DNA from 3 places in the Marinomonas epiphytica genome. Region 2 is predicted to be linked to each of the others. Evidence: predicted binding sites of a transcription regulator. Region 2 holds the regulator's gene; each other region holds the start of a gene.
The links. The regulator PhoB, encoded in region 2, activates phosphate uptake and scavenging genes when phosphate is short. The targets are predictions, from matches to a motif close to TGTCATANNNNTGTCANA.

Region 1: a site for PhoB is predicted at 1,036-1,053, ahead of olsF (bifunctional ornithine lipid synthase OlsF). Genes of this name have one in related genera too.
Region 3: a site for PhoB is predicted at 2,571-2,588, ahead of ugpB (sn-glycerol-3-phosphate ABC transporter substrate-binding protein UgpB). Genes of this name have one in related genera too.

The regions. Positions count from the first base shown of each region.
Region 1 covers NZ_BAAGVX010000032.1:87,840-95,744, forward strand. Annotated here, with positions in the region: gene ACYVGZ_RS10045 (TIM barrel protein) at 5-895, opposite strand; gene olsF (bifunctional ornithine lipid synthase OlsF) at 1,135-2,853, shown strand; gene ACYVGZ_RS10055 (isoamylase early set domain-containing protein) at 3,275-3,580, shown strand; gene betB (betaine-aldehyde dehydrogenase) at 3,784-5,241, shown strand; gene betA (choline dehydrogenase) at 5,255-6,922, shown strand; gene ACYVGZ_RS10070 (bifunctional 2',3'-cyclic-nucleotide 2'-phosphodiesterase/3'-nucleotidase) at 6,982-7,905, opposite strand, start outside.
Region 2 covers NZ_BAAGVX010000038.1:103,633-111,537, reverse strand. Annotated here, with positions in the region: gene cysZ (sulfate transporter CysZ) at 1-132, shown strand, start outside; gene ACYVGZ_RS12930 (response regulator) at 132-980, shown strand; gene phoR (phosphate regulon sensor histidine kinase PhoR) at 1,004-2,317, opposite strand; gene phoB (phosphate regulon transcriptional regulator PhoB) at 2,314-3,009, opposite strand; gene ubiA (4-hydroxybenzoate octaprenyltransferase) at 3,099-3,947, opposite strand; gene ACYVGZ_RS12910 (chorismate--pyruvate lyase family protein) at 3,944-4,504, opposite strand; gene ACYVGZ_RS12905 (HDOD domain-containing protein) at 4,508-5,770, opposite strand; gene ACYVGZ_RS12900 (amino acid ABC transporter ATP-binding protein) at 5,876-6,655, opposite strand; gene ACYVGZ_RS12895 (amino acid ABC transporter permease) at 6,678-7,778, opposite strand; gene ACYVGZ_RS12890 (amino acid ABC transporter permease) at 7,789-7,905, opposite strand, start outside.
Region 3 covers NZ_BAAGVX010000038.1:331,063-338,967, forward strand. Annotated here, with positions in the region: gene coaD (pantetheine-phosphate adenylyltransferase) at 1-60, shown strand, start outside; gene ACYVGZ_RS13985 (YfhL family 4Fe-4S dicluster ferredoxin) at 112-363, shown strand; gene ACYVGZ_RS13990 (ion channel) at 422-1,525, opposite strand; gene trmL (tRNA (uridine(34)/cytosine(34)/5-carboxymethylaminomethyluridine(34)-2'-O)-methyltransferase TrmL) at 1,535-2,005, opposite strand; tRNA gene ACYVGZ_RS14000 (tRNA-Phe) at 2,127-2,202, shown strand; gene ugpB (sn-glycerol-3-phosphate ABC transporter substrate-binding protein UgpB) at 2,646-3,947, shown strand; gene ugpA (sn-glycerol-3-phosphate ABC transporter permease UgpA) at 4,024-4,902, shown strand; gene ugpE (sn-glycerol-3-phosphate ABC transporter permease UgpE) at 4,899-5,747, shown strand; gene ugpC (sn-glycerol-3-phosphate ABC transporter ATP-binding protein UgpC) at 5,749-6,822, shown strand; gene ACYVGZ_RS14025 (glycerophosphoryl diester phosphodiesterase) at 6,831-7,559, shown strand; gene ACYVGZ_RS14030 (DeoR/GlpR family DNA-binding transcription regulator) at 7,578-7,905, shown strand, end outside.

The sequences.
Region 1 (7,905 bases), on a different contig from region 2:
GAGCTTACTGCAGAAAGTTACTTTCAATAAATTGACGACTTTGCTGGGCATTTTCTAAGGAACTGTTGTCTTTTGATGGGTCAACATCCTGCTCTACCGTGATCCAACCGTTGTATTCAATTTTCTCTAAGGTTGCACGAACGGCTTTAAAATCAACGCACCCATCACCTAATGGACAAAATACACCGTTACCAATAGCCGTATAAAAGTCCACATTGTTCGCCACAGTATGAGCCAGCACTGTGTCATTGATGTCTTTAAAATGAATGTATTCCACTCGGTCTTGGTAAGTTTCAATCAGCTCGGCAGGGTTTATATCAGCATAGCGGCAATGCCCAGTGTCGATGCATAGCTTCACTAGATCACTGTCTAAATCCGCCATAGCGCGGTCAATTTCATCTCGGTATTCAATAAAACTACCAGCATGAGGGTGAACCACGGGGATAATATTGTATTTTCGGCAAATTAGAGATAATTCAGTGATAGTGGTCATCATCTCTGCCCATTCATCATCAGGTAGTCGATAGGCTGTTTCAACCTGACCGGCTTGATCGGTACGTGGTGAAGAAACATGGTCAATCACCACCATATACTTGGCATTCTGAGCTTGCAGTAATTTGCAGGTTTCTTCCGTATATTCAAGAATTTCTGCGCGTTTATCTGCTTGATGCAGATGTTTAAAGATGGTACCAGCAATTAACTCCAAGCCATTCTCTTGTAGCTTACTAGACAACACTTGTTTATCGGTTGGTAGGTAACCTAACGGCCCCAGCTCGGTGGCTTTGTAACCTGCTAATGCGATTTCATTAAGCACGGTTTCCCACGCTGGGTTACTTGGGTTGTCGGCAAATTCGATTCCCCATGAGCAAGGGGCATTTGAGAGTTGAAGTTTCATTATTTTTATTCTTCCTTTAGTTATTTGACTGAGCAATAAACACATTAATGCAAGCGCTTGCAAAATGTCAATATAGAATTTTCATTTAGTTATTTTGACGATTTTATAAAGCCACTTCCCTCTCAAATTCTCTTAACCTCTGTCATCATTTCGCCATTTCCCATTCATCTTAACGTCATAATTTAGCTCTAGTCTTAAGGGTATAAACCGCAATTCCATACCCTTGGTGGAGCCAAACAGTGATACAAGTTGAACAATTGATTGCCAGTAAATCCCCCCAGTTCTTTGACAAAAGCCCCATCATTACTCGCCCCACAGTGAGTGTGTTAAAACGTTTATTCCATGAGTCCGAAGTCAACCAGTTTTTAGACCAAAATGGCGATTGCATGGGGTTCGAGTTTATTGACCGGGTATTGGATCACTTTAACTTTGGATATCAGGTCAGCCAGGTAGACCGTCGTAACATTCCGGCCAGTGGGCGGGTGATGATCATTGCTAACCATCCCCTTGGTGCGTTGGATGGCCTTGCCTTATTACGCCTAGTAGGTGAGATTCGTCCTGATGTCAAAATCGTCGGCAACGACCTGTTAATGGGATTCGAAGGATTACAAAATCTGGTATTACCCGTTGATAACATTGGCGGAAAAACAGGCCGCCAACAGTTAAAAGCCATTATGAATTGTCTGCATAATGAAGAAGCGGTAATCATTTTTCCAGCCGGAGAAGTTTCCCGCCTGTCACCGAGCGGTGTAAAAGACCAACGCTGGAATCACAACTACCTAAAGTTGGCTCAAAAGACCAACAGCCCACTGCTACCCGTGCATATAGGCGGGCGTAATTCTATGCTGTTTTATACCAGCTCCTTGGTATATCGACCTTTATCGACTATTCAGCTAGCTAACGAAATGTTTCGTCAAAAAAACAATAAGATTCCTATGCAAGTGGGGCAACCGATTCCCATTCAAGAGCTGGCTAACCTACCTCTTAGTGATAAAGAAAAAAACAAATTAGTTAAGCGCCATTTGTACCGTATCGCAAAGGGTAAAAAGCCTCTATTTAAAACGGAAAAGACAGTAGATCACCCACAAAACCGTCAACAAATAAAGTCTGAGTTAAAGCAGTCTGAACATTTAGGCAGCACTAAAGATAACAAGCAGATTTACTTATTTGATTACGACCCCTCTTCGGTCACCATGAAAGAAATTGGCCGCTTAAGGGAGATTGCATTTCGTAAGGTTGGTGAAGGAACTGGAGAGCGTACTGACCTTGATAAATTCGACCAGTATTATCGTCATTTAATACTATGGGATGAAGAAGAATTAGAGATTGTTGGTGCTTATCGCATTGGTGAAGTTGCCCGATACATGGAAGAAAATAGTAAGAATAAAATTTACAGTGCGGAACTGTTTCGTTATTCCTGTGAGATGGAACCCTATTTCGAGCAAGGTATCGAATTAGGCCGTAGTTTTGTTCAGCCTAAATATTGGGGCAAGCGCAGCCTTGATTACCTTTGGTATGGTATTGGCGCTTATCTTAACCGTAATCCTAAGATCCGATACATGTTTGGTCCGGTGAGCTTGAGTAACAGCTATCCTCAGATTGCCAAGGACCTCATCGTGAGCTTTTACAAAACATATTATGCCGACAAAGAACATTTAGCCCGCTCTTATACCCCTTATCAGGTATCTCCTGAGCATAAAGAACTTATACAAGGTATTTTTTCTGGCAACAGCTACGAAGAAGATTTCAGAGTTCTCAAAGAGCAATTGAGCCAGTTTGGGGCAACAGTACCCACGCTATTTAAACAGTACAGTGAATTGTGCGAGGAAGGAGGAGTTCGCTTCTTAGACTTTGGCGTAGACGCCGACTTTGGCTACTGTATCGACGGGTTAGTCTTAGTAGACCTAAATACAGTCAAAGAAGCGAAGAATAAGCGCTACCGTGGTGTTCACGTTTAGTGCTAATGATGTGACTTAGTGTGTTTATGTGCATGGTGCTTAGTTACTTGGTTAGGGTGCTCTTGATTAGGTGCGCGACGTATAAAAAGCAAATAGCACACCTTTATTAGGAGCATCACTGACAATAGAATTAACACTATTACTTGTAAGCTCATAACCTCACCTCATCCATTTGATTGGGGTAATCTCAGTATAGTCATGATCTTTGGGAGTGGGAAAAATTTACACTTTTGCTCCTTATGGCAGGATCATGTTTTTATTTAGAATGGAGCCACTGGTAAATTACTTTATAATAAGACTTGCCAGTTCACATGTTTGGCACGGGAGTTGCCTTTATCGAAGTAAGAAGCCTGTGAAGCCTGCTTTAGCGTCTCTATTGTCATAAAGAAGTGCGCCTCAAAATTGAGTCTAGGAGTGAAACATGATTGAGAAAAAGTACTTAAAAAGCAAACCAGAATGTAAAACGAAATTTGCCCTCTCTGCTGCCTTGCTTAGCAAGGCAAAACAAGTATCTGTGGTCGGTGACTTTAACAACTGGGATGCGACGGCTAACCCAATGCGCAAGCAAAAATCTGGAGTCTATAGCTCTACGATCAACCTTGCTATAGATAAATCTTATCAATTCCGCTACTTGGTAGATGGTCTAATCTGGCTAAATGATGAAGCTGCTGATGGTTATGCTACCAGCCCCATCAGTCATGAAGACAATTGCATCATTCACGTTTAGAGTATACCCAATAGGGAGCCGTGTTCTTGCCCTGCTCCCTATCCCTCCCCTTGTTTTTCTAGCTGCAAAGACAAAATGCACTTTTTTGACACAGCCTTACACATCACTACTGATGAAAGCTTCTCCTAAAAAGTGGTACAATTATTTTTATTGAACAAGCATTTAAATAAAACTTTTAAGACGGCTCAGCGTAGAGGATTCTCATGACACATAAACAGCAATACATTCACGGTCAGTATTTTCCATCTAGTAGCGGAGAATTTTTCTCGACTAGCAACCCAGCGACAGGTGAAGTCATTGAAACAGTTGAGCTCGCCGGTGCTGCTGAACTAGAAGCGGCTATCGAATCCGCCAAAAAAGGCCAAGCGGTTTGGGCTGCTATGAGCGCGGTAGAACGCGGCAGAATTCTTAAAAAAGCTGCAGACCTACTGCGCGAAAATAACGCTGAGCTTGCCCGCTTAGAAGTATTAGATACTGGAAAGCCCTTACAAGAAGCCATTTGTGTCGATATAGAAACTGGCGCTGATGTCATTGAGTATTACGCTGGCTTGGCAGATAAAATACAAGGTGACTATCAGGACTTAGGGGCTGGCAATTTCTTTTATACAAAGCGTGAGCCGCTAGGGATTTGTGCTGGTATTGGCGCTTGGAATTACCCTATTCAAATAGCTTGCTGGAAATCGGGGCCTGCACTGGCAGCAGGTAATGCCATGATTTTCAAACCCTCTGAAGAAACGCCTTTAAGCGCCCTCAAGCTAGCCGAAATTTACACTCAAGCAGGTCTGCCTGATGGCGTGTTTAATGTGGTACAAGGGGATGCCCGTACCGGCCAGTTAATTACAAATCACCCTGCCATAGATAAAGTATCTTTTACTGGTGAAGTAGGCACCGGCAAGAAAGTCATGGCCGCGGCTGCCCAATCTCTTAAAGAAGTCACTATGGAGCTAGGTGGCAAGTCACCAATGATCATCTTCCCAGATATGCCGGTAGATCAAGCCGTGTCTGCGGCTATGCTGGCGAACTTCTATACCCAAGGTGAAGTCTGCACCAATGGCACACGCGTATTTGTGCATCAGGATATCAAAGACGCGTTTTTAAACGAGCTTAAAACCCGCACTGAAGCTATGGTCGTGGGTGATCCTTTGAATATGGAAACCCAGGTAGGTGCTTTAATATCGAAAGCACACATGAATAAAGTCTTGAGTTTCATCGAAGCGGGTAAAGAAGCGGGCGCTACCCTTTTATGTGGTGGCTACCAAGTAACAGATAATGGACTAGAAAATGGTGCCTTTGTTGCACCAACGGTTTTTTCAGACTGCACCGATGACATGCCTCAAGTTCGTGATGAAATCTTTGGTCCTGTTATGTCTGTACTCAGCTTTACAGATGAAGAGGAAGTCATTGCTCGCGCCAACGATTCCAAGTATGGCCTAGCCGCTGGTGTTTTCACAAAAGATTTTGCTCGTGCGCACCGTGTGATAGCACGCCTACAAGCTGGTATATGCTGGATTAATGCATGGGGTGCATCGCCAGCGGAAATGCCTGTGGGGGGCTATAAAGAGTCGGGGATTGGCCGCGAAAATGGTATTGAAACACTCTATCATTACACACAAACCAAGAGCGTGTTTGTCGACTTAAACGATATTCCTAACCCATACTAAAGCGGAGCACAGCATGGCATCACAAACATACGACTACATCATTGTGGGCGCAGGCTCCGCAGGGTGTGTGTTAGCTGACCGGCTGACAGAGAGTGGAGAACATTCCGTTTTGCTATTAGAGAAAGGCGGCTCGGATAAAAGCATTTTTATTCAAATGCCCACGGCCCTTTCTTACCCAATGAATACAGATAAATTTGCTTGGCAGTTTCATACCGACCAAGAAGCCGGCCTTGATGGTAGAGAGATGCACTGTCCAAGAGGGAAAGTACTAGGTGGCTCGTCCTCCATTAACGGCATGGTTTACGTGCGTGGACACGCTTGTGATTTTGATGAGTGGCAGGAGCTCGGCGCTGAAGGTTGGGACTATCAACACTGCTTACCCTATTTCAAAAGAGCAGAGTCATGGCATCAAGGTGCGGATTTGTACCGTGGCGGCAATGGCCCTGTTGCCACCAATAACGGTAACAATATGACCTACAACCCTCTGTATCAGGCTTTTATTGCTGCTGGAGAAGAAGCGGGTTACGGTAAAACCGATGACTACAATGGTTATCGTCAAGAAGGTTTTGGCGCAATGCACATGACGGTCGACAAAGGTGTTCGAGCCTCCACTTCCAACGCCTATTTGCGCCGAGCTATGAAGCGCTCGAACTTAACCGTTCGTACTGGCGTGCTAAGTCATAAAGTACTACTAGAAGAGCAACAAGCCGTTGGTGTTGAGTTCAGTCAAAGTGGTAAGGTCGAGCAAGTAAGAAGCCGCAAAGAAGTAATTTTAAGTGCTGGCTCCATTGGTTCTCCACAATTGCTTCAGTTATCGGGCATAGGCCCAGCAAAAGTACTTGAGCAAGCAGGTGTAGAAGTTATCCACGACTTACCTGGAGTAGGCGAGAACCTGCAAGATCACCTTGAAGTCTACTTCCAATATTATTGTAAAGAGCCGGTTACGTTAAACAGTAAACTTGGCTTAATCAGTAAAGGTCTAATTGGTTCGCGCTGGCTTTTATTCAAAGACGGTCTAGGTGCGACTAACCACTTTGAATCCTGTGGCTTCATTCGCTCAAGAGCTGGTTTAAAGTGGCCGAATATCCAATACCATTTCTTACCTGCGGCCATGCGCTACGATGGCAAAGCCGCCGTTGCAGGACATGGCTTCCAGGTTCATGTCGGGCCGAACAAGCCGGAAAGCCGAGGCAAAGTGTGGATTACATCGGCGAACCCAAGTGACAAACCTCGTATTTTGTTTAATTACATTTCCACCGAGCAAGACAAACAAGATTGGCGTGACACCATTCGTTTAACTCGTGAAGTCCTACAACAGCCTGCTTTGGCCCCATACCGTGGTGACGAAATTCAACCAGGTATGTCCATCCAAACTGACGAGCAAATAGACCAATGGGTGAAAGAAAACGTAGAGAGCGCCTATCATCCGTCTTGTACCTGTAAAATGGGCAGCGACGATGATCCTATGGCCGTGCTTGATGCACAATGCCAGGTGCGCGGTATGAAACGCTTGCGCGTGGTAGACTCTTCTATCTTTCCTTCTATTACTAACGGCAACCTCAATGCTCCTACCATAATGGTAGCGGAAAAGGCAGCCGATGCAATTTTAGGGAAGCAAGCCCTAGAGCCTTTAAATGCTGAAGTTTGGATTCATCCAGACTATGCCAGTAAACAAAGATAAACAAGCTAACAAAAAAAACCCTAACGAGAGTTAGGGCTTTTTTGCTCAAAGGTCAGTGTTTATTGAAACTCAAACACCGCAAAACCTTTATCATCTAACGATTTAAACATCATATTGTCTGGCGCCAATGCACGAGCATTTGGAGAGCTGACAAACTGAACTTTTGCCTTACCAAAGTCCGTAAACTGCCAATTGTTGTCCACACTTGGGTTAATGGTTTTTTGGCTCAACAAATAGTTGGCCACTACATCACGGTTTTTATCTGGCGCATCAATGACAATGGTATCACCTGATAAGTTAGGGAAATGACCACCGCCTGTGGCACGATAGTTGTTCGTCGCAACTAAGAAGTCAGCTTGTAAATCAATTGGTTTGCCTTGATAAGTCACAGACTCAATACGACGCGCCTCAGGATGAATAAGAGTACCTTCTTTATCATAACGAGCAGGATCAGTTACATTAATCTTATAGCTAATACCATCAATGACATCAAAGTTGTAAGTTGGAAAAGCACTGTTAATGAGTGCTTGAGGAGCACTTGAATTAGGATCAATTTGATTAAACTGACCAGCCGCCACTTCTAACCATTCAATGACTTGCTCACCCGTTAACTTAACGACTTTCAAGTCGTTAGGGTAAATATACAGGTCACTGACATTTTTCAGAGCGATGTCGCCTTTCGGTACATCCGTGTAATATTCTGGGCCACCACGACCGCCAGCTTTAAACGGCGCGCCTGCAGACAGAATAGGTAACCCTTCATAAGACGTACCACGAACAATATTTTTTACATACCAGGTCTGTGCATTGTTCACTACTTGAATAGATGGGTCATCTTGCACCAAAGAGAAGTAACTATTAATACTGCCTGTTGACTCACCCACTTTACGGCGCATGTAGCTTAATGTGCCTTGATGCTCTGTTTCTACGGCGTCATTAATGGCCGCATCCGCAGTTACAAGAGGAATCTTCTTACGACCGTC
Region 2 (7,905 bases):
ACCATCCCCGTTTTGAACTTGGTAATCATGCCAATAGCGGTGGTGGCAGCTACCCTGTTATGGATAGATGTATATCGCAGCCAGTTTGGAGACTACTCTTCACTTTTAATTGATTCTAATGAGGCGCAGTAATGTCATTAAAAATTTTAGTCGTAGATGATGCTTCCTTTACTCGAGACCTCATCAGACGAACGCTCAGAAAACAGTTCCCCGCTTGTGTGATTGAAGATGCAATTAATGGTCGTAAAGCTCAGCAACTATTGAGCAAAAGCAAGTTCGACATGGTGCTGTGTGATTGGGAAATGCCTGAAATGACGGGCGTTGAGCTTTTAAAATGGTGCCGTGAACAACCACAATACCAAAAAGATGCCATGCCATTTTTAATGATTACCAGTCGTGGAGACAAAGACCATGTTGTTGAAGCAGTAAAGTCAGGGGTCACTGATTATTTGGGTAAACCTTTCTCCAGTGAACAGCTAGTGAATAAAGTAATGTCTGCTGCTCAAAAGCATGGCATTGAGTCTAAACTGACGTCTCAGAAAGCCCGATCAGGAGCACCACGAGCCAACGATGGTGTAGCCTCAGGATCGATAGATGTTTTACTAAATGCAGGGGAGAAAGTGTCTAAAGGCCAATCCACAGCGGCTAAAGTTACCTCTCCGCATGTGAAGGTTAAAGAGGTAAAAATACCCACGTTAGTGCGTTTTGAAACCAAACAGTTTCGTTGCATGGTAATAAAGCTTGCCTTACAAGAGGCCACCATGTTGATTAAGAGCGATGATGTGATCCCTCAAGTGTTAGGTCAAGCAGTGCTGGATTTGGAAAATGAAGGCACAGTAAACCGTTTAAACTATTTCGTGCAATCCGTAGCCACTACGGAAAAGAAAGCAGATTCAACGTTTTTAACGGTGACGCTTAGCTTGATAGACCAAGACGCAGAAAAAACAGAATTTATTACCAAGTTATTTGGTCGCTTATGAAAACGTATTATTGCTATGCTGGCTTATGAAGCTGGCATAGCAATTTGGTCATTACGAATTCGGCTACTTGGAAAATGGCAACTAAAGGTACTGCCAAAACCGGGTTGGCTGCGGATTTGTAGTTTGGCTTCATGATGAACTAGTACGTGTTTAACAATCGCTAACCCCAAACCTGTACCACCGTTCTTAGACCCTCTGCCTTTATCGACTCGAAAGAAGCGTTCTGTGAGTCTAGGAATGTACCTAGGTTCGACCCCTAAGCCTTCATCTTGCACTGAGAATACGCCACTATACTCACCATAATCCCAAGTCACGTTCACATCACCACCATCTGGTGAATATTTGACGGCATTGAGTACTAAGTTTGAGAATGCACTGTACAACTCGTTATAAGACCCATAAATGCGTGCTTCTTCGGGAATATCAAAAATCAGTTTATGTTCGTTCGAAAGCAGAGAAGAAGCCGCTTTTTCAACCGCACTGGTAATATCAGTGATTTTGATCCACTGGTCTGGCTCTCGCTTATCATTGCCTTCTAGGCGAGATAGTAACAGAAGATCTTCAATCAAGTGCTCCATACGGTCTGACTGCTCAGACATATTGACTATGCCTTTCTGTAGGCTGCCTGGTAAAGCATCTTTGAACATGTCCAAGGTTTCTAAGTACCCTTTTATGACTGTCAAAGGTGTCTTCAACTCATGTGAGGCATTGGCTACAAAGTCTTTACGCATCTGCTCTAATAAATGCAGGCGGGTGACGTCTCGGATAAAGATTAGGTGATCATTTTTATCATAGAGGGTCGTTTGTACTTCAAGATAAGTGCCTTCTTTAGCGGGGGATTTGATCACTAGAGGTTCGCCGAAACGCTTTTGGCTAAAGTAACGGAAAAAGTCTGGGTCTCGTACAATGTTGGTAATCGGTTGTCCTCGATCTACTGGGCGCATGAGCCCAAAAAAGTGCGCTGCAGAATTATTCCACCATTCAAGGTTACCTTGGCTGTCAGCCATAATAACCCCTTCTTTTAGGGCGGCAGTAGAACTTTCGATTCGAGTTAAAGCTTGGCGCATGCGGCGTTTCGACTTGCGTTGCTTTTTCTGTAAGCGATAGACTGCGTCAAAAACTTCCCCCCAAATACCGTCAGATTCAGGGGGCGCTTTTTTGCCTGAGTGGCGTAACCAGTGGTGGAAAGTGTATACCTGATACATTTGCCAGTATAAGCTTCCAAGCGTATAGATGAGCAAGGTAGCAAGCAGTTGGCCAATTACAAGGCCAATGGCAATACAGGCAGCTAGCCCGATTAGCCATCGGGCTACGGCGACTTTCCAAATATTCTTCATGGAGTTCTTTTCGCAGAGAATCGATAGCCAGTGCCACGAACCGTTTGAATTAAACTGTCATGGGAACTACCAATGGCTTTACGTAAACGACGAATGTGTACATCAACCGTACGTTCTTCAACGTAGACATTGCCGCCCCAAACTTGATCTAATAATTGCGCTCGAGAGTAAGCTCTTTCTTGGTGTGTCATTAAAAATTTAAGCAAACGATACTCTGTAGGCCCCATTTCTAATGGGCGGCTACCAATGGTAACGCGCTGACTAATAGGGTCTAGTAATAGACCTTCTATTTCAATTGGTTCATCGATACCTTGTGGTGTTGCGCGGCGAAGAACCGCTTTAAGGCGAGCAACCAGCTCTCTTGGTGAGAATGGCTTAGTAATATAATCATCAGCACCGACTTCAAGGCCTTGAATCTTATTGTCTTCTTCACTTTTTGCGGTCAACATGATGACAGGGATTTCAGCGGTCGTTGGGTCTTTCTTTAAACGTCGTGTTAATTCAATACCGCTACCACCAGGCATCATCCAGTCTACTAGAATCAAATCAGGTCTATGATCCACAATAATTTCGTGGGCCTGTTGGCTGTTTTCTGCTTCCAAATATTCGTATCCTGCCATTTCTAAGGCGACAGCGATCATTTCGCGAATGGAAGACTCATCATCAATAATTAGTACTTTTTTACCGGTCACAGGATTCACCCTCATCTCAGGAACGGTTTATTAAAGCTCGAAAATGTGACAATTTGGTTAAAATGTCACATCACTGCCATAAATTCAACTTAATAGCTTAGTAGTAAGCCCACAAAGACACACAAGCCCACTCGGTTATTAGCAAGAAAAGCATGGAAACAAGCTTGCCTATCACGCGTTTTGGTTTGTAGATGTTGTTGGATAAACAAACCACAGCAAAGTAAAAGCGATACAAAGAAAGGCCATGGCAAAGACCCTAACACACCTATCCAAGTTAATAAGGATAGGGTAAGACCTTGCAAAATGAGGATGATTAATAGGTCGTACTGGCCAAATAAAATCGCTGTGGATTTGATGCCGACTTTTAAGTCATCGGGTCTGTCTGTCATAGCGTAATAAGTGTCGTAGGCGATGGTCCATAAACAGTTTGCTAGAAATAGCATCCACAGTTTAGGGTCGCTTAGGTCGCCACCTTGAGCACTGTAAGCCATTGGAATAGCCCAAGAGAAAGCTAACCCTAAAAACAGTTGCGGCAAATGCGTATAGCGCTTCATAAAGGGATACAAAGCCGCTAAGCCTAACCCTATAAAAGACAGCATTATGGTTCTAAAGTCGGTAAAAAGAACCAAAATAAAGCTTAATAGAGCCAAACTAGCAAAAACGATAAGTGCTTCTTTTTCACTCACACGACCAGACGGAAGGGGGCGATTCTTGGTGCGTTCAACAAATCCATCCACTTTACGATCAGCATAATCATTAATAACACACCCCGCCGAGCGCATTGCGAATACCCCAAGCACAAAAATAACAATCAGATGCCAATCAGGCCATCCGTCGGCTGCTAACCATAAGGCCCAAAGAGTCGGCCACATAAGTAGGAGTGAGCCAATAGGGCGGTTGAATCGGGTAAGGTCTGCGTAGTCTTTAAGTTTGCTCATAGTGTTTTAAAAGGTTGTGGTAATTGAGTGATCTCTTGGAAGAATACTTCACAGACAAGAATACCTTGTCCGTATTGCTGAAACACTGAACGCCTTGCCCATAAAGATTGCTCTTGCCCTGGGAATAGAGACTTAGGCAAATTAGCTATCTCTACAGCGCTTCGCTTCAGCCCTCGGTGACGGAATAAATAACCACCTAACGGCGTATTTTTTAAGTGTTTTACTTGTCGCCAATGACCGCATAAAGCACTCACGGGCACAACTGAGCGTGCGTAGATCACAGGCAGATCATTGCAAATGAGTACCACAGTACGAATACGGGTTGCCTGACGCGATCTTAGTTTTAAACGTTTTCTTTCTCGCGGTGTGGCCGGCCCCCAATCATCTTCAATGACTTGTACGGTAAGTTCACCAACACTTTGGAGTTTTGCCGTTAGGGAGCTATGGGTCGTCAACCAAGGCCAGAGTTGCTTAGGCACTTGTTGCTTATTAATTCGTTGGCTTGGATGCCAGCGATAATCAAATTGTTTAGCAGCAGAGTGATTGAGTACAAACATGCGTTACGATGGCTTTTTAATGAGTTTTGCTAATTGGCGTAAAAGTGTTTTAGATGTCATTAGCTGATGGTAACACGCTTGCACTCTTTCTTGCTCAAGTCCGAGTGGCTTTAATTGTTCTTCGGTTATTGTTTCACCCTTATATAACGTTTGCGCAACAAACATGAGCCTTGCCAGTTGCTCGTGTTCGCCTTGGTAAGCCTGGTCTTTACTATAACGAATCGCCAAACAAACATCTTCCGGCAGCCCCCAATGCTGTAACTGCCAAGAGGCAATTTGTTCTTGAGTAAAATGCAATGTGTGCATTTCTATGAGCTCAGTAGGCTGGTGTCGATTTGCCTCTTGGCTGCGAGACAGGAGATTAAAATAGGGTGATAGTACGGTCCCCATGACTAAATAACCAAAGTTGTGCAGTAGTCCTACTAAGTAAGCATGGCCGATGAAATGAGAGTTAGAAGTTGGCATTTCCCTCGCTAAGCATTCCATTAGAAAAGCTTGGGACACAGCATTAAGCCAAAAATCTTGGTAGGGCCTAGGGCCATGCTTAGGGGGTGAAACACAATTGCTAAGTGATAAACCCAGGGAGAGGTTAAGCACTAGGTCATAACCAACGACTCGTACAATGGCATCTTTAATGGAAGACACATCATTACGAGTGCCGTAATAAGGGGAGGAGGCCCATGCCATGACCTGAGCTGCTAAACTTGGGTCTAGGCTGATGATGTCACACAACTCTTCAGCATCTGCTTTGTCTTTCGTAGACAACTGAATGATACGTTGGGCGCTGTTAGACAAGGCTGGCATTTCCAACGTTTCATGGAGCCTTTGTTTAATGCGTATTGACTGAAAGCGACCTAAGGCGAGCTTCATTTGCTCTTCATCTTGTCTGTGGTCTTTGACAATCTTAGGGACTTGCTCGGTATTTATGGATATTGGCTCAAAATAATTCAGAGGGCCTGCAAAGCTTTTCTGAATTTCCTTCGTTTCTAGCTCGACATAATCTTCCCCATAAGGGGATAAAACACGGGCCGTGTCATAATTGAAAATATAGCTGTCTACGATTGTTTGACGGGACAGGTTAAAGCGATCTTGGTTCTGTGGTGAAACAGGATAGATAGGCTTAAAATGTCGGTTAGTGATTTTAGACACCTGGCCAATATCAAGAATACGATGACGCGGAAAAATAATCTGTACACGCCCATTGTGATCAGCAAAGTGTAAAACACAAAGAGTTAAAGGATCAGGGCTCTGATTATTTTTATCCATAATAAGTAAAACAGCCTATATCCTTGGTACATCTCAAACGGTCAAACAAAAAAGCCTCATCACACCAGTGATGAGGCTTTTAATATACCACGAATTGCAATGAAATCAGTGATTAAGAATCTGACTTAAGAACAATTGGGTACGATCATGTTGTGGGTTATCGAAGAACTCAGTAGGTTCGTTAGCTTCAACGATCTCTCCTGCATCCATGAAAACAACACGGTCTGCAACCGTTTTAGCAAAGCCCATTTCGTGTGTTACACACACCATGGTCATGCCTTCATCGGCAAGCTGCACCATAACGTCCAATACTTCCTTGATCATTTCAGGGTCAAGAGCAGATGTTGGCTCATCAAATAGCATAATACGTGGTTTCATACACAAGCCACGCGCAATGGCAACGCGTTGCTGCTGACCACCTGATAGCTGACCTGGGTATTTCAGTGCTTGGTTGGCGATTTTTACACGCTCCAAGTAGTGCATTGCCATTTCTTCTGCTTCCTTTTTAGGTGTTTTACGTACCCAAATCGGCGCTAAGGTTAGGTTCTCTAAAATGGTCAAGTGAGGGAACAGATTAAAGTGCTGGAACACCATACCGACATCCTTACGGATGGCTTCGATGTTCTTAAGGTTGTCGTTCATCTCAATGCCATCAACAATAATTGAGCCCTTCTGGTGCTCCTCAAGGCGGTTGATACAGCGTGTCATTGTTGACTTACCTGAACCAGAAGGCCCACAAACAACGATACGCTCGCCTTTTTTGATGCTGAAGTTGATGTTTTTTAGGACGTGGAAATCCCCGTACCATTTGTTCACATCGTTAAATTGGATAATTGCTTCTTCACCCGGCTCAAGTTGGGCAAGTGCCATATTTCTTTCTGTCATTGTATTGACCTCAAATTCTTAACTAATTGCGCTTATGACCGGTTTCTAATTTACGTTCGATTGCCATACTGTAACGAGACATACCGAAACAAATAGCCCAATAAACAAAGCCGGCAAAGGCATAACCTTCTACTGTTGTTCCAAGCCAGTTGGCATCGTGGTTGGCTAATTGGATAATACCCAAAAAGTCGAACATACCAACGATATAAACCAGAGTCGTATCTTTAAATAGACCGATGAAAGTGTTTACGATACCAGGAATAACTAGCTTCAAAGCCTGTGGTAGGATAACCAATACCATTGACTGCCAGTAGGTTAGCCCCATAGCATCAGCGGCTTCGTATTGCCCTTTTGGAATCGCTTGTAGACCACCACGAATTACCTCTGCCATGTATGCTGCAGAGAACAAGGTAATACCAATAAGTACACGCAACAGTTTATTAAAGTTCATACCTTCTGGCAGGAACAGTGGAATCATAACGGATGCCATAAACAGGATGGTAATCAAAGGAACAGCACGGATAGTCTCGATAAATACGACACATACAGACTTAGCGACAGGCATGTCTGAACGACGACCTAAAGCTAATAGCACACCCAAAGGGAATGACGCGACAATACCAATAATACCCAGCAACATAGTAAGGAATAGACCACCCCATAGAGAGGTTTCTACAACTTCCAAACCAAATAGGCCGCCAGCAAACAAGATGTAAGCAACAACTGGGTAAACCACTATGATCGCAATAGACAAGTAAAGCTTGTTAACCGCTTTAATTGCATAGGCGCCTAGCATGACAACCAACATGATAGAAGCTAGGTTAATACGCCAGGTTTCTTCACTCGGGTATAAGCCGTACATGAATTGGTCAAAACGAGCCCCAATAAAGGCCCAGCATGCGCCATCAGGGCCACAGTCAGCTTTCGATGCGCCTTCCCAAGTCGCGTTTACAATGCCCCACTGAACAACAGGTGGCACCAATAAATAAAGAACATACAAGCTAAACAGCGTTAAAAAGATATTTAACGGTGAAGACAATAAGTTCTGTCTAAGCCAAGCAACAGCACCCACCGAGTTAACTGGTGGTGGCAGGCTGGGTGATGGTTTAAATTCAATAGCCATAAACAGCCTCCTAGCGCTCCATTAATGACATTTTTTTGTTGTACCAGTTCATGAATACTGAAATGGACAAACTTAACGTACCGTAAACCAACATACACAAACCAATGGTTTCAATGGCCTGACCTGT
Region 3 (7,905 bases), 230 kb from region 2:
GGACAGTTTGTGAACCCTGAGGTTGCCCGGGTGTTGAAAGAACACTACGGGAACCTTTAATTAAGTTTGTTAGCTTTTCTGGTATTAGAAAGGCGAAAATAGGAGTAGAGAATGTCTCTTATCATCACTGATGAATGCATTAACTGTGATGTTTGTGAACCTGAATGCCCTAACGAAGCGATCTTCCAAGGGGAAGAAATTTACGTGATTGAGCCTTCAAAATGTACCGAATGTGTTGGTCACTTTGATGAGCCTCAGTGTCAGCAGGTTTGCCCTGTGGATTGTATTCCTCTGGACCCAAATCGCAAAGAAACAGAAGAACAGCTCATGGAAAAATACTTGGTCTTAACAGGCCAGCTATAATCCTTGCTAACGAAAAAAGCCTACACGTTATGACGTCGTGTAGGCTTTTTTTTTGTATTCAGTGTTTGAAAAAAGCTTCAATCTGATCTTGAGTGCGCACTGGCTGATCGTCATTGACCAATACAATGAGAGAGTTAGTGCTAATGACTCGAGAAGCATTGGGGTGGGTAATAATGCGGCCGCTGGTGTCTTCATAGCCTAGGGCGGTGCCTACATCATGCTGAATGAGAGTAGTCACGATATTAGCCCAACTAACGTTTTCGAGCTTTAAATCAATCCGCACGGTATGATCGCCTTGATGGCGGAACAAGTTCTCAAGTACCTGCTCTGTGCCGGGGGCTATGAGGGAGCGAACTAGCATTTCAGGATACGCTCTTACTGGGCGAATGACCGCATTGGCTCCTGCATCACGAAAGCGGTTTCGGTTGGTGTCGTTAATGGACTCAGCTAATACAAAAGCCTTGCTATTAAGCTGTTTGATACGGTGCAAAATGTCGAAGTTAAGGCTGTCGCAATGGGCGTCCTGAGCGTCTGGGGAAAGCACAATAATATACTTGGCCCTCTGTGCCCCAGCGGCTAGCAGCATACCTTGCTCTATCGCATCTCCAGTATGGTGAACCACCCCATGGGAACGCAATTTGTCAGGTAATCCATCAGGAAAATCTGGTGTGAGGATTTGAATCGGGTAATCTGCAATTTCTGGTGTTAAGCAGATTTGGGTGATCAGCAGATCGAGGTAGTTTTCAGTATTGTATTTTGGGGTGTTAATAATAAGAATGTGGTCTTGCATCTTGTTCCACTCCAAGCGTCCTTTAATGCGCATTTCTTTGCGCGAGATTCTAAGCTCTACATAATCACTGGCGATTTGAGCCAATAATGTAATACCAAGCCCGTAAATAAAAACAATGGTAAACAGTTGGCCCCAAAACGTGGCCGCTGAAATATCACCATAGCCTGTGGTGCTGGCTGATGTCATGGTTAGCCAGAAGGCTTGCCACCAGTCTAGATCTTCAAACAGCACCATAGCCAAGCTGTGAATACCGATTACCCCCGCCAACATCAAGAAGCGCTTTTTGAGGTCGGCAAGATCCTGTAAATGTACTTTCTTACGAAACTGTTGTCGGGTTTTGTTACGCCGAATAAGTAGCCCTAGTGAATTCATAGTGCATTCCTAATCGGCTTCAGGCATGGCGTAGCCTAGCTGACGCCAAGATTCATAAATCATGACCGCCACTGTGTTAGACAAATTTAGGCTACGTGAATTAGCCTGCATGGGTAACCGTAAACGTTGTGGGGCTGGTAGAGCTTCAATAAACGCCATGGGAAGTCCACGGGTCTCTGGGCCAAATACTAGGGCATCGTTAGGAGCGAACTCGGCTTCACTATGAGTGCGACTTCCTTTTGTTGTTAAGGCATAAACATTCGCGACCGTATTGCTGGCCAGAAAGGCGTCGAAATCAGGGTAACGCTTAATGTTAGCAAATTCATGATAATCCAACCCAGCGCGGCGTAGTTTCTTATCTTCAAGGTCAAACCCTAAAGGCTCAATTAAGTGAAGCTGGTAGCCTGTATTAGCACAGAGGCGAATTATGTTACCCGTATTCGGCGGGATTTCCGGTTGGAATAAAACAATGTGTAGCATGCAAAGTCTCCTAAAGTTTGCTAGATAATAGCAGAACATTTGGGCTCTCTAAGTGATTGTTTAAAATAAATTAAAAAAAGTGTTGACGACCACTAAGAGTCATATATAATACGCCGCACTTGCCCAGATAGCTCAGTCGGTAGAGCAGAGGATTGAAAATCCTCGTGTCCGTGGTTCGATTCCGCGTCTGGGCACCATTATTAAAGAAACCCGCTTTTTATAGCGGGTTTTTTTATGTCTAAAATTTGTATTCTTATGAGCAAGCACCTTACTTATCTCATTCGGCCGTAGTTTTCTCTTACCCTTTAAGCTGGTAGTTTGGCAAAGGTCTCACGCTGTTTCATACAGCTTAGTCAGCTTAAAGCTGCTTTATTCCAGTGTTTTTTACTTTTATATCCTAATCGATTGGTTTTTCTCTTTTCTTCACGCTCTTTTCTGCTAGCTAGGTTAGCTTGCTAAGTATCTATTTTTGCTAAGCTTATTTGCTTTGCGGGTTTCATTTATGTGCTCTTTGATGAAGAATTTAGTTTCATTTGAGCTATTGATGTTTCATATGAAATGAATTTATCATAAAAGTGACATATTTGATGTCTATAGTGTGTTCTCGAATTTAATAATAACTCGTCTGAGGGACATGGTAATGCATAAGTTAAAGATGGCGTCTGCGTTGGTTGGTTTGTCTGTTGCGACTTCTGGTTTTGCTGCGACTGAAATTGAGTGGTGGCACGCCATGGGCGGCGCAAACGGTGAGAAGGTAAATGAAATCGCGCAAGCGTTTAACGATTCTCAAGATGCTTATAAAGTAAAAGCTGTTTACAAAGGTAACTACTCTGAAACAATGACCTCTGCTATCGCAGCATTCCGTGCGAAACAGCAGCCAGCGATTGTTCAGGTATTCGAAGTAGGTACTGCCAGCATGATGGCGGCCAAAGGGGCAATCTATCCTGTTCATAAACTGATGCGCGAGTCTGGTCAGTCTTTCAATGAAAATTCATATCTAAGTGCCGTGACAGGTTACTACACAGACAGCGAAGGCAACATGTTGTCTATGCCGTTTAACAGCTCTACTCCGGTCCTGTATTACAACAAAGATTTGTTTGCTAAGGCGGGTATTAGCGATGCACCAACCACATGGCAGGAAGTGGAAGCAACTGCGAAGAAACTTCAGTCAGCAGGTGTGACTTGTGGTTTCACAACTGCATGGCAATCATGGGTTCACCTAGAAAACATGAGTGCTCGTCATAACGCTCCTTTTGCTACCTTAGACAATGGTTTTGGTGGTCTTAAAACAGAGATGGCATTTAATGGCCCTCTACAAGTGGCGCACATTGAAAAAATGGGCGAATGGCAACAAAACGGTATCTTTAGCTACTCAGGTCGTACCAACGATGGCGCAGCTAAATTCTACAGCCAAGAGTGTGCCATGTTTACCGAGTCTTCTGCAGGTTATGCAGGTATTAAGCGTAATGCCCAGTTTGACTTTGGTGTAGCAGAACTACCTTACTGGGAAGGTAAAGTAGATCAGCCATCTAACACAATTATCGGTGGTGCATCATTGTGGGTTCTTGAAGGTCACAGCGATGAAGAATACAAAGGCGTAGCCTCTTTCCTTGGTTTCCTCTCTGGTGCGGCGGTACAAGCCGACTGGCACCAGTTCTCAGGCTACCTACCTATTACTAAGGCGGCTTACGACCTAACCAAAGGCCAAGGTTTTTACGATGCTAACCTAGGAACAGAAACTGCGGTTGTACAAATGACAACTGGCACCCCAACGGCAAACACAAAAGGTTTGCGTTTGGGTAACTTTGTACAGATCCGTGGCGTGATCGACGAAGAGCTAGAGTCTGTTTGGAGTGGTAAAGCAACAGCTCAAGCAGCTTTAGATAAAGCCGTTGAGCGTAGTAATGCTCTTCTTCGTAAGTTTGAAAAAGCGAACGATTAAGACTGAGTAATACCTTTTCCCCCTATGGGCTTCCATAGGGGGGATTTTTTGATTCGTTTCCCGGATACATCCATTTATGACTGTTACCTTTCCGAATAAAGTGTTGCCTTGGCTGTTAGTGTTACCACAGTTGATCATTACCTTTATTTTCTTTCTTTGGCCAGCTGAGCAAGCGCTTGAGCAGGCATTTTATCAAGAAGACGCTTTTGGTATTAGCCGAGAGTTTGTTGGTTTAGAAAACTTTGCCGACCTTTTTACTGATCCTCTTTATTATGAATCCATTCTGACAACCTTGATTTTTAGCTTTTCTGTAGCCTTTGTTGGAATGGCGATCGCTTTGTTCTTGGCAGTAATGGCAGACCGAGTAATTCGTGGCAAGTTAGCGTATCAAACTATGCTTATTTGGCCTTATGCTGTTGCCCCTGCCTTAGCTGGCGTATTGTGGTGGATATTGTTTGATCCCAGTATGGGACCGGTTGCTTTGTGGTTGCAGTCCTTTGGAATTGATTGGGATCACTACCTAAATGGTAACCAAGCCATGATTTTAGTCATCATTGCCGCGACCTGGAAACAAATTAGTTATAACTTTTTATTTTTCTTAGCAGGTTTACAGGCCGTGCCGCGTTCTTTGATCGAGGCGGCGGCGATTGATGGTGCCAGTCCGATGAAACGTTTCTGGACCATAGTGTTTCCATTATTGTCACCAACAACTTTCTTTTTGTTGGTTATTAACCTGGTATATGCCTTTTTCGAAACTTTTGGGGTTATCGATGCGACCACCAAAGGGGGGCCGGGGCAAAGTACGACCTTGCTGGTCTATAAAGTGTTTGAAGACGGTTTTGTTGGCTTAGACTTAGGCAGTTCAGCTGCTCAGTCTGTTGTATTGATGGCGTTGGTAGGTGTAATGACCATTATCCAATTCCGTTTTGTGGAGCGTAAGGTACAGTACTCATGATAGAAAATCGTCCTTGGCTGACGTTTGTTAGCCACTTCACTTTGTTATTAGGTATTGGGGTCGTCGCCTTACCTGTTTGGGTGGCCATTGTGGCTTCAACGCATCCTTCGTCTGCTTTTGGTGTGGGACATATTCCTTTATGGTTTGGTGATGCAGCGTCTGACACATGGGGTGCCGTGCTTTTTGAAGAAGCCGGTAACGGAGTCAGCCAGCCCGTTTGGTGGATGATGCTTAACTCCCTGATCATGGCATTAGGAATTACCTTTGGTAAGATCGCCATTTCATTAGTTTCAGCCTACGCCATTGTGTTCTTCCGCTTTCCATTTCGCGGCCTGTGCTTTTGGACCATCTTCATTACGCTCATGTTACCGGTAGAAGTGCGGATAGTGCCTACTTATGAAGTAGTGGCTAATTTAGATTTATTAAACAGTTATACTGGATTGACGTTACCCCTTATTGCGAGTGCTACCGCTACTTTCTTGTTTCGTCAGTGCTTTTTGAGTATTCCTGGGGAGTTAGTCGAGGCCGCTCGTATTGATGGCGCTGGCCCAATCCGTTTTTTCTTTGACATCTTGTTGCCGCTTTCTAGAACCAATATAGCGGCACTCTTTGTGATTTTATTTATTTATGGTTGGAACCAATATCTATGGCCGCTGCTGATTACAACAGACGATGCCTATTACACATTAGTAATGAGTATTAAGCGTATGCTGTCGGTAACAGATGGGGATATAGAGTGGAACCAAATTATGGCAACAACATTATTAGCGATGTTACCGCCTGTGGCAGTGGTACTTGGAATGCAGAAATTGTTTGTTAAAGGTTTAGTGGACTCGGAGAAGTGACATGACAGATGTGGTATTGGAAAACGTAGGAAAAACCTACCCAAATGGTTACAAAGCGATACCCAGTGTCAATTTGTCAATTGAAGAAGGTGAGTTCATTGTACTCGTTGGCCCTTCTGGTTGTGGTAAATCTACCTTGCTACGTATGGTGGCAGGCCTAGAGTCAATCACACAAGGCGACTTATTGATTAAGGGGCAAAAAGTTAACGACAAAGAGCCAGCTGACCGTGACATTGCAATGGTATTTCAAAACTATGCCTTGTATCCGCACATGTCGGTATACGACAACATGGCCTATGGTTTGAAGAATCGCGGAGCAAGTAAAGACGAAATTGCTTCCAAAGTATCTAATGTGGCGCAAATGTTGGGCCTTACCGAGTTATTGCAGCGTAAACCGCGCCAGTTATCTGGTGGTCAGCGCCAACGCGTTGCCATGGGGCGTGCCATGGTACGTGATCCTAAAGTGTTTTTGTTTGATGAGCCTTTATCGAACCTAGATGCCAAGCTACGTGTACAAATGCGCATGGAAATTCGCCAGCTTCAGCGTAAACTAGGCACCACAACCCTGTATGTAACCCATGACCAAGTGGAAGCCATGACGTTAGCCGACCGATTGGTGGTGTTAAATAAAGGGGTTGCAGAACAAATAGGCTCACCGATGGAACTTTATGATAAACCCGCGACGCCCTTTGTGGCTGCATTTATCGGCTCCCCATCGATGAATCTATTAAATGCGAAATTAACCGAGCAGGGGATTAGTCTTTCAGACAGCTTACATTTACCACTACCTCATCAACACCGTGGGGAGGTTATTTGGGGCATTCGACCAGAGCACTTGTTGGTGGTAGAAGAGCCGCAGGCCGACTTTGCGATGGAAGTAATGGCAATTGAGTCGTTAGGAGCGGAAACCCTAGTTCATGGTAACTTACAAGACGGCACGCAAGAAGGACAAGCCATTGTTGTTCGCTTAGCGGGGCCACATAATCCGCCGTTAAATTCGACCATTTGGTTATCTGCACCAAATTCGAGCTGGCATGTATTCGACGCTGCTACACAGCAGCGTTTAGTAGAATAGGAATCAAAATGTTGTTAAACACTCAAGTGATGGGACACCGTGGCGCAGCCATGTTAGCGCCAGAAAACACACTGTCATCCATCAAGGCAGCTGCACAGGCAGGGGTTAAATGGGTTGAAATTGATGTCAGCGTCATTGCTCAAGGTGACCTGGTGATTTTTCATGACACCTTGTTAGATCGCTGTACAAATGGGCAAGGTAATACCCGAGCAGCGAGCCTTGATTATATTGAGTCTTTAGATGCGGGTAGCTGGTTTTCTGATGACTTTAGTGGTGAGCAAGTGCCTACCCTAAAAGCGGCTTTAGAGTGTATTCAAGCATTAGGGCTAGGTTTGAACTTGGAAATTAAACATGATGGTGAAGATGTAGAAAGCATCGTGCCTAGTGTGATGGCAATGCTGAAAGAGCATTGGCAAGACAATGAAAAACTCATGATTTCCAGCTTTAATCACCAAGCACTAGTGATGTGTTTAGAAATGGATGATTCTCGCCACCTTGCACAACTTTACGAAGGTGTGCCCGAAAACTGGCAGACAGAACTTGAGGCCATTCAGGCTTATAGCTTGAATTGTCAATATGACCTATTGACGCAAGAGCAAGCCGAGTCGATCAAGCAGGCGGGTTACAAATTGTTGTGTTATACCGCTAACACCCAAGAGGCTGTTAGCCACCATTGGCAATGGGGAATGGACGCCGTTATAACCGATGACCCTGAACAGTTTGCCGCTTATATCTGACGAGAAGAGGAGACTTTTGTGGGGTTAAATGATCGCCAACATCAGATTCTAAACTGGGTGCAACAAGAAGATGTCTTGTTGGTGGAAGACATGGTGGCACGCTTTAGTGTGTCATCACAAACCATACGCAAAGACATCAATCAGTTGGCTGAGCGTCATTTAGTGCGGCGAACGCATGGTGGTATTGCGCCGGTTTCTAGTACAGAAAACCTTCCCTTTGACCACCGCCAGTTCCTCAATGGCGAGGCCAAAAGTCTGATTGCCCAACATGCCGCACAAGCGATCCCAGATGGTGCTTCAGTGTTTTTAGGCATTGGTACGACGGTGGAATATGTGGCGAAAGCTT